4 regions of the Alteromonas sp. MmMcT2-5 genome follow, and region 1 is predicted to be linked to each of the others. Evidence: predicted binding sites of a transcription regulator. Region 1 holds the regulator's gene; each other region holds the start of a gene.
What was found. Region 1 encodes FNR, which switches genes on or off when oxygen is low (the NO sensors DNR and NnrR bind a similar motif). Its sites were predicted from a motif close to TTGATCTAGATCAA; they were not measured.

Region 1 (2,208 bases):
CCACTTGCGGGATAACTTTTTCCGGAAGGCCTTCTCTTACTACGCATTTGTTTTCAGGAATACCGTACTTTAACGCGTGACTACGCATTTCTTTTAAATGATGATTTTTTACCGCGTCGTGATAGGTATCGGGGTCGAACTCAGGTACTTCTATGGCGATATTAAGTGGTGTAGAAGGGTAACTGTTGACCAAATTTACGCTCCCTTTCAATAAAGAGGCGTAGTCGTTAGCAATGAGGGTGAGCTTATCGTTAAGTGCGGCATGCTCATCGTCTTCACTGCCTACGTTTACTGCAGCAATAATCTCTCCTCCTTCTGGCCAGTCGTGCTCTTTAACGAGCAATACTGGGCGAGGGCATTTACGCATTAAATGCCAGTCGGTGGGGGTGAAAATAACAGAAGCAAGATCGTCGTGCTTTTTGGTTGCCTTTACCACTAAATCTATCTGATTGTTTAGGGTGTAGTAAATGATCGACTCATACGCACGATTATTCCATTCTACAACGATATCAGTTTCAGTGAATCCTTGTTCTCTTAAGTGGGTGGCAAGCCATTTTGCATGCTCCTTTGTAACTGCATCGCGCATTGACTCGCGCTCATCCGGGCTAAGCATGGTCGTCATATCATAAGATAAGTCGTATACCACCATCATTGCGGTAACTGAAGCGCCTGTTTTTGAAGCGAGTTCATAAGCTCGGCTTAGTGCAGGTTGGTTATCGCGCTCGGCATCTACCACGGCCAGAATTCGTTTACACTCAATCATAACGTCCCCCTAACTACGAAACTTAGTAGCGGCTGTCGAAATCGAAGCTTTCTAATACTAACTATAAACGACATTGGGAAAAACGTAAGTTGTTTTAGATCAAGAATTTTACGAGGCGACCATGAGTGAACCTACCTAATTGAATATGGAGCAACCGGCGTGGCGCTGAAAGGGTAGATAGGTGGCTAACACAGGTTACAAAAAAGCGCGCTTAGTGCGCGCCTTATTTAACACTTAAAAAGGACTAACCGCAGACAACGCTAGGGCCGTTAAGCGCCGCTAGTTTGGTGTTTAGCCTATCGAAATCCAAAATAGTAATAAGCTTGCCGTCTACTTTTATGATGTTGTCTTTTTGAAAACGGCTTAACAGACGACTAATCGTTTCAATCGTTAATCCTAAATAGTTTCCAATTTCGTTGCGCGTCATGGTTAAGTGGAATTCTCTATGGGAAAAGCCACGCTCTTCAAAGCGTTGCGACAGGTGTGAGATAAAATACAGTAAGCGCTCTTCTGCGGTACGCTTGTTTAAAAGCATGATCATGTCGTGATCTTGTTTTATTTCAGCGCTCATGAAGCTCATGATCTGGTGGCGCAGCTTTGGAAATTGCACTGACATTTCGTCGAGGGTCTCGTAGGGAAGCTCACACACCATGGCAGTTTCTAACGCAGAAGTATAGCTTTGGTGTTTGTTCTCTCTTAATGCATCGAAACCGATAATATCACCAGGAAAGTGGAAGCCGGTAATCTGTTCTTCACCTTCGGTATTAGTCACAAATGATTTGAATGAACCGGTTCTCACTGCAAATAGAGAACGGAATTTATCACCAGTTTGAATCAGCGTGTCACCTTTATGAAGCGGCTTCTTGCGTTCAATAATATCGTCAAGAGACTCGATTTCTGTTTTGTTTAACGCCACCGGTAAACACAGGTGACTGAAACTACAGTTTTGACAGTGAATAGAAAATTGGCTTCCTTTGCTCATAATGCACGCTCTCTAAAAGAATACCCGACAATAATACACCCATTTTTAAACGATTGCGCCATGAATAAGATAAGCTGCATATATTGCCATTATTACTGCAATAATTTGTCTAAAATGGTTATGTTGAAAACTTCGAACAATATATTGGCTACCAGCGCTTGCAGCGAGCAAGGTGGGTAATGTACCCAAACCGAAGAAGAACATAATAGCAGCGCCTTCTAGCGCGTTACCCGCCGCGAGAGACCAGGTAAGTGTGGAATACACCAAACCGCAAGGAAGCCAACCCCAAATAAAACCATAAGGCAACGCACTTAAAGGGGTCTTAAAGGGCAAAAAGCGTTTTGAAAGCGGCTGGACTTTGGAAAATAGGCCTTTACCCGCATTTTCCAGCACTGTTAAGCCAGTCCACCACTTACCCAAATAACACGCCAGTAGAAGCAACATGATTCCGCTAAGTAGGGAA
Region 2 (2,208 bases), on a different contig from region 1:
ACATTAAGCATCCTTTGCTTGGCGACCAAGTTTATGGCGGGCGTCCTCGTCTTCCTAAAGGGGCGTCAGAAGAATTTATCGCTGCGCTTCGCGGATTCCAACGTCAGGCGTTGCACGCCGCACAGCTCTCGCTGTTTCACCCTGAAACTGAAGAGTGGATGACGTGGAAAGCTCCCCTACCTCAAGATATGCAGGACTTGCTTAAAGCCGTGAAAAAAGACACCGCGGACAATCCACAAGATATGCTTTAATGAGTAAGGCGAACTTATGACATTGTCAGATGCAAATTCACCTATATCATCCACGCTGGATTTGATTACGCCAGCGTGGTCATGTCCCGCAAATGTTGTTGCATACACAACGACAAGAATGGGAGGTACAAGCATAGGGGATTTTGCAGGTTTAAACGTTGGCGCCCACGTGGGGGACGACCTCCTACTAGTGAAAGCCAATAGACGCCTGATTCCACATAGTGAAAAGATCACATGGTTGGAGCAAGTGCACAGCAACCGCGTGGTGTCATTGCCGAGCGCAGATACCACCGCTGATGCGTCGTATTCTTCTTCAACATCGCATTTTTGTGCGGTAATGACCGCAGACTGCGTGCCCATTTTATTGTGTGATGAAAGCGGTCAAGAAGTGGCGGCAGTACATGCTGGTTGGAAAGGTCTCGATACTAACATTATCGGAAGTGCTGTTTCACACTTTGGCAGCGATGCAAAAAAACTCATCGCTTGGGTTGGTCCTGCAATCAGCGGGCCCTGCTACGAAGTTGATGCACAGTTGGCGAGTAAGTTTCGCCATATAGACGGTGCCATTGCCAATAGCTCTAATAGAGGGAAGTACTTATTAGATCTACCTCTAGTGGCACAGGTGCAATTGCAGCAAGCTGGCGTTGAGAGTATTACACAAAGTAACTTGTGTACTTACACTGACGAACAGCGTTTTTACTCTCACCGAAGAGCTACACATCAAAATAAGCGCACGACTGGGCGTATAGTTAGCGTAATAGGCCTGCTTTAAACTATTTAAAAAAAGGCGGCAGTTTTAGTCTGATCAAACAGTTGCGCTAGATCAAACTTCATACATTATTTGTTATCTTTTTGGCTAACTTTTTAATCTCATACTTGAATCGCAATTGAGCAGCCTACATAACTAGAACATAAAGAATGCCATTCCGCATAGAGCATTACCCACTCAGCGAGAGTTAAAATGTTCGTAATCGCGGCGTGTTAACGCAGGTATAGTTGTTCATTAATTAGGTTGAGATTATGAGACTAGATAGATTTACCAGTAAATTTCAGCTCGCAATATCCGATGCTCAATCACTCGCATTGGGGCGAGATCATCAATACATTGAACCTGTCCATTTAATGACTGCCATGCTAAATCAGCAAGGCGGGTCAGTACGCCCTTTGCTTGACCAAGCAAACATCAATGTAAATGCGCTACGCTCAGCACTGAGCCAAGCTATTGAGCGCCTACCTCGTATTGAAGGCATTGGGGGAGATGTTCAATTAAGTAAAGACAGCGGCATTTTGCTAAATCTTTGTGACAAGATAGCGCAGCAGCGAAAAGACGAATACATCACTTCAGAAATCTTTGTTCTAGCGGCGCTACAAGATAAAGGGCGCTTGGGGGAAATCCTCAAAAGCCTGAATATCACTAAAGAAGCTATTGAAAGCGCAATAGACGACATGCGTGGTGGCCAGAAGGTCACGGATCCTAATGCTGAAGATGTACGTCAAGCGCTTGAAAAATACACGACAGATTTAACCGAGCGAGCAGAACAAGGCAAGCTCGACCCGGTCATTGGTCGAGACGATGAGATTCGCCGAACTGTTCAAGTACTGCAGCGTCGAACCAAAAACAACCCAGTACTCATTGGTGAGCCGGGTGTGGGTAAAACGGCTATTGTTGAAGGGTTGGCTCAGCGCATCATTAATGGCGAAGTGCCTGAGGGCTTAAAGAACAAGCGTGTTCTTGCCCTTGATATGGGCGCGTTAGTGGCGGGAGCTAAATATCGCGGTGAGTTTGAAGAACGCCTTAAAGCAGTGCTTAATGAGCTGGCTAAAGAAGAAGGCCGCGTGATCTTATTCGTTGACGAACTGCACACCATGGTAGGTGCAGGGAAGGGCGATGGAGCGATGGATGCAGGTAATATGCTTAAACCTGCGTTAGCCCGTGGTGAACTTCACTGCGTTGGTG
Region 3 (2,208 bases), on a different contig from region 1:
AAGTTGAATTGATAGGTGTAAGGGTTATGCGAACAGAGGTGCCGCCGCATAGAGTTTAAGCTTCTATGTCAAAAAGCGTGAGCGGTTCTTAATTCACCATTCAGGTCAGGTTTTACATAACAAATGCATACGGATTGGTAATAAACAACGCAAAAAAAGGGGAACCTAGCGGCTCCCCTTTTTCCTGGAATTTTGAGTATCCTTCTCCGCGATCCTTTGCGACTAAAATCTTCCCGATTAAAATCCGTATACGCCCCTTTCCATCTACTCTCGCGCCTTCCTGTGCGAGCTACACTTCCATGCGTAGGTCCCTTTCCTTTTTTCCTAAATTACTGCACATCCTACATGCAGTGTTCCTCATCCTGAGGCTGTCCTTGTCAGGCTCCGCTGACGATCCCTTCCTTCGTTCCATTTTTCGCTGCACATCCTGCTACAGCTTTGCTAATCCTTTAGCATGTCCTTCTTTCATCCTTGGTTTGATCGTCCATGCAAACTAGAAATTCCTTGATGGCTCTCCTGCCGTTGGCTCCTTGCCTCTAGCTCCTTGCTAGCTTTAGTCCCTTTATCCCTGCAACGTCCTGTTTGTGATGTCCTATCACGTTTCTCGTCCTTGAATTCCTTTATTCCCTATCAAATCCGTTTTCAACGTCCGTTTAATGCAGCATCCTATCTGCTTTCTCTTCCCTTTACTCACTGCCTTGTGAGAGTCTCATCCTTAAGTTGTCCTAACTTATTCCGTTGATGATTCCTTACTCAATCCGTGACTCGTCGTGTTTCCTTGTGACATGTTCATAGTATCCCTTCCAATTATTACCGCCATATTGAATTACAGGGATTTAAGAAAGTTTTTTGTACGACTTTCGACTACTTTTAAAAATATGCAATAGAATCAAAGACTTTATACTTTAGTATAATTTTTTATTTCAGAATTTAGGTAAGATCACTCACAGCGTTTGTAGGAAATGTCTTACAAGCGAATGAGGCAAAAATGCATTTTTGTAAATATGCTAGGAAACGAGAGGACAACCAAGAAAGCGTTAGCAAAGTTTACCTACATCTTGAGTTACTTTGAAAGCTAAGCTTGTGACTACAAGTTTAATGGACGGTACTTTTCCTCAATGGCATAGCAATGCAGACGACATATTAGTTATAAGCATATAAGAGCGAATATCTAATCGTGCTCCGTTTACGCTTGTCTAAAGCGCGGTGAAAATTTGCAATACCTTTTCCACTATCGATTAAAAAATAAACTATTCTTATATTGACTGGGATCAATATCATTAGCGATTAAATCTTGTTAACTATTAGCAGCTGATAAGTCAAAGCTTAGGTAGTTCGGCTCACCATAATCTACTTATTATTGCGATAGGAGACTTATTATGAGTAATTTACCCATAACTAATCGTTCCAGTGACAGTAAATCAAACAGCTTCTTGTCTAGCTTCTTTGGACAAAAGGCCCTTGATAACTTCTTTCAAGATTTTTCTAGTCATTTTCCCTTTTCAAAAGAGTCCTCCGGTCTTATAGACACCAAACTAGATTTCGTTACGCCCAAGGTCGATATTGTTGAGCGTAAAAAAAGCTATGAATTGACTGCGGAATTACCGGGGTTAGAGAGTAAGGACATAAAACTATCGCTGTCAGACGACATTCTCACTATAAGCGGGGAGAAGAAGTATGAAAGCGATGAAGATAAAGAAGACAACATACACGTGATGGAACGTAGTTACGGCAGTTTTCAGCGTAGTTTCAGGTTACCTGTGAGCGTAGAGCAAGATGCTATTAACGCAAATTTTAAGAAAGGAGTACTCAAGATACTTCTTCCTAAATCGGCTAAAGCACAGGAATTACAGCGTAAGATTGAGATAACAGACTAGATACAAATAGCGCCAGGGACGGCTGAATTCGGAGCCTGATATGAATGCTGAAACAGATATTTACCAGATAATGAAAGATACCTTAGTTTTAGTCTTGGCCGGTGGCCAGGGCTCAAGGTTGAAAGAATTAACCAAAATGCGCGCTAAGCCTGTACTAGAGTTTGGGAGCCACTGTCGTATTATAGATTTTCCATTATCGAACTGTGTTAATTCAGGTCTAAAGCAAATTGCCGTGCTGACTCAGTATAAGTCACAGTGTTTAATTCGCCATTTGATGCAGCATTGGAGCCCGTTGAACAACAGCTTTGGCGGTCGATTGGATATTTTAGCG
Region 4 (2,208 bases), on a different contig from region 1:
AGCATCTCATTTAGAGTAAAGGTAATGTTGCCGCTTGGCGTCATCAACTCAAGCGAGTCACCTACACAGAATTTGTTTTTAACGTTTATAATTGCATAGCCAGACTCTTCACAACGGTCAATCACTTCACCAACAAATTGCTGTTTATCGCTGACTGAGTGGCCATACTCATAGTTCTGATACGCGTGGTGCGCATGGCGACGCAAGAAACCCTCGGTATAACCTCGATGAGCTAAAGTTTCCAAGCTTCCCATTAATGTACTATCAAAAGGCTTTCCTGCTACCGCGTCGTCAATTGCTTTTCTATAGACTTGAGCGGTTCGGGCACAGTAGTAATGTGATTTAGTGCGGCCTTCTATTTTTAAACTATGCACGCCCATTTGGGTTAACCTGCCAACATGTTGCACGGCACGCAAATCTTTAGAATTCATAATATAGGTGCCATGTTCGTCTTCAAAAGCTGGCATCAGTTCTCCAGGCTTTTCCTTTTCTTCTAACATAAACACTTTGGGGCTTGGCGTGCCTTCACCAAGGGTAGGATTTACCACTTGAGGTGCTGTAACTGCCTTATTAATCTCACTGGTTAGAACGATGTCGCCAGTTTCGTTTTCCTCGCCTGCCTTAACATCGTAAGACCATCGACAAGCATTGGTACAAGTGCCCTGATTAGGATCGCGTTTATTCATATATCCAGACAATAAGCAGCGCCCCGAATACGCCATACAAAGCGCGCCATGCACAAACACTTCCAACTCCATGTCTGGAACATGCTCGCGAATAGTTTCAATTTCTTCCAAAGAGAGCTCTCGGGACAAAATAACGCGCTCTATGCCTTGTTTCTGCCAAAACTTCACCGTGGCGTAGTTCACCGCATTGGCCTGCACACTCAAGTGAATAGGCATTTCAGGGAAGGCGTCGCGCACCATCATAATAAGCCCTGGGTCCGACATAATTAACGCATCGGGCTTCATAGCAATTACTGGTGAAATATCTTTTAAGTAGGTACCTAGCTTACTGTTGTGCGGAGCAATGTTGCTTACTACATAGAACTTTTTACCTAAAGCATGTGCTTCTTCTATGCCTATCGCTAAGTTTTCAAGGCTGAATTCGTTGTTTCTTACGCGAAGCGAGTAGCGTGGCTGCCCAGCATAAACAGCATCAGCGCCATAGGCGAAAGCGTAGCGCATGTTGCGTAAGCTACCCGCAGGTGCAAGCAACTCTGGCGCGATTAACGTTTGGTTTGGCAATGTTGAAACTGAGTCTTCACGTAGGTTAGAAGAGCTGCGATTAGGTGATAATTTTGAAGTCATAGATAAAAACCGCTACTAGACGCTTTAAACAAGGCGGCGGATTTTATAAGCCGTAAAATACCTCTACAACTCAAACAAAGCTTGGTGTTGACCAAGATCAAATAATTTGTTGTCGCTCATGTTTTTGAATGTTTAAACGGCAATTGAGCAGAGTCAATGCCAGCTGTTTTCTTCCATATAGTTGCGTTTTTAGTGCATTACCTTCGGTAGGAAAAACCAAGCCTGTTCACAGCTAAATAACAAGCAAAAAGAGCGCACTAAACGATGAACTACCATGGGCAAAACCCACCACATAGGGTAGGCTAGAAATTCACAATAATAAGGACTAACTGCATGCTGCAATTGAACATTTTTCATAAAGCGGCGCGACAAGTAAAAGCATCGGGCAAATCGGCCATTGCGATTACCGTATTATTTGTCGTGTCTACGTCTTCCGCATTGGCAGCGCTGCCAAGCATTGGTGAATTCACCAGCGATATGACCAAAAAAGATGGCTTAATTCCTGTTTACTATGACGATGAAAGTGACAAAGTTTACTTGGCGGTGCCAACAGACCACGCCGAATACCTGTTTCAAAGTAGTTTGCCGTATGGCGTAGGGTCTAACGACATTGGCCTTGATCGCGGCCAGCTAGGCAATACGCGTTTAGTAAGCTTTGAAAAATTTGGAAACAAGGTTTTATTAAAGCAGCACAACACCAAATATCGAGCAGCTCACGGCAGCGACGCTGAGAAACAGAGCATTGATGAAGCCTTTGCTGATTCGGTTATCGCAGGTTTTACGCTGGTAGCCAAAAACGACCGTGCCAGTCTAATAGATTACACACCGTTCTTATTAAGCGATATTCACGGCATTGGCAATCGCTTAGCGGGAACTAACCAAGGCAGTTTTAGCGTAG

Region 2: the regulator FNR is predicted to act here: its motif matches at 1,065-1,078, upstream of clpB (ATP-dependent chaperone ClpB).
Region 3: the regulator FNR is predicted to act here: its motif matches at 1,262-1,275, upstream of MHN09_RS00390 (Hsp20/alpha crystallin family protein).
Region 4: the regulator FNR is predicted to act here: its motif matches at 1,398-1,411, upstream of yegQ (tRNA 5-hydroxyuridine modification protein YegQ).

Annotation. Positions count from the first base shown of each region.
Region 1 is NZ_JAKRFB010000022.1:66,322-68,529, forward strand. Features, by position in the region: gene uspE (universal stress protein UspE) at 1-763, opposite strand, end outside; gene fnr (fumarate/nitrate reduction transcriptional regulator Fnr) at 1,008-1,745, opposite strand; gene MHN09_RS11130 (sulfite exporter TauE/SafE family protein) at 1,791-2,208, opposite strand, start outside.
Region 2 is NZ_JAKRFB010000050.1:15,947-18,154, reverse strand. Features, by position in the region: gene rluD (23S rRNA pseudouridine(1911/1915/1917) synthase RluD) at 1-251, shown strand, start outside; gene pgeF (peptidoglycan editing factor PgeF) at 268-1,023, shown strand; gene clpB (ATP-dependent chaperone ClpB) at 1,272-2,208, shown strand, end outside.
Region 3 is NZ_JAKRFB010000001.1:77,913-80,120, reverse strand. Features, by position in the region: gene MHN09_RS00395 (DUF3301 domain-containing protein) at 1-59, shown strand, start outside; gene MHN09_RS00390 (Hsp20/alpha crystallin family protein) at 1,380-1,877, shown strand; gene glgC (glucose-1-phosphate adenylyltransferase) at 1,918-2,208, shown strand, end outside.
Region 4 is NZ_JAKRFB010000021.1:18,050-20,257, forward strand. Features, by position in the region: gene yegQ (tRNA 5-hydroxyuridine modification protein YegQ) at 1-1,310, opposite strand, end outside; gene MHN09_RS10560 (zinc-dependent metalloprotease) at 1,644-2,208, shown strand, end outside.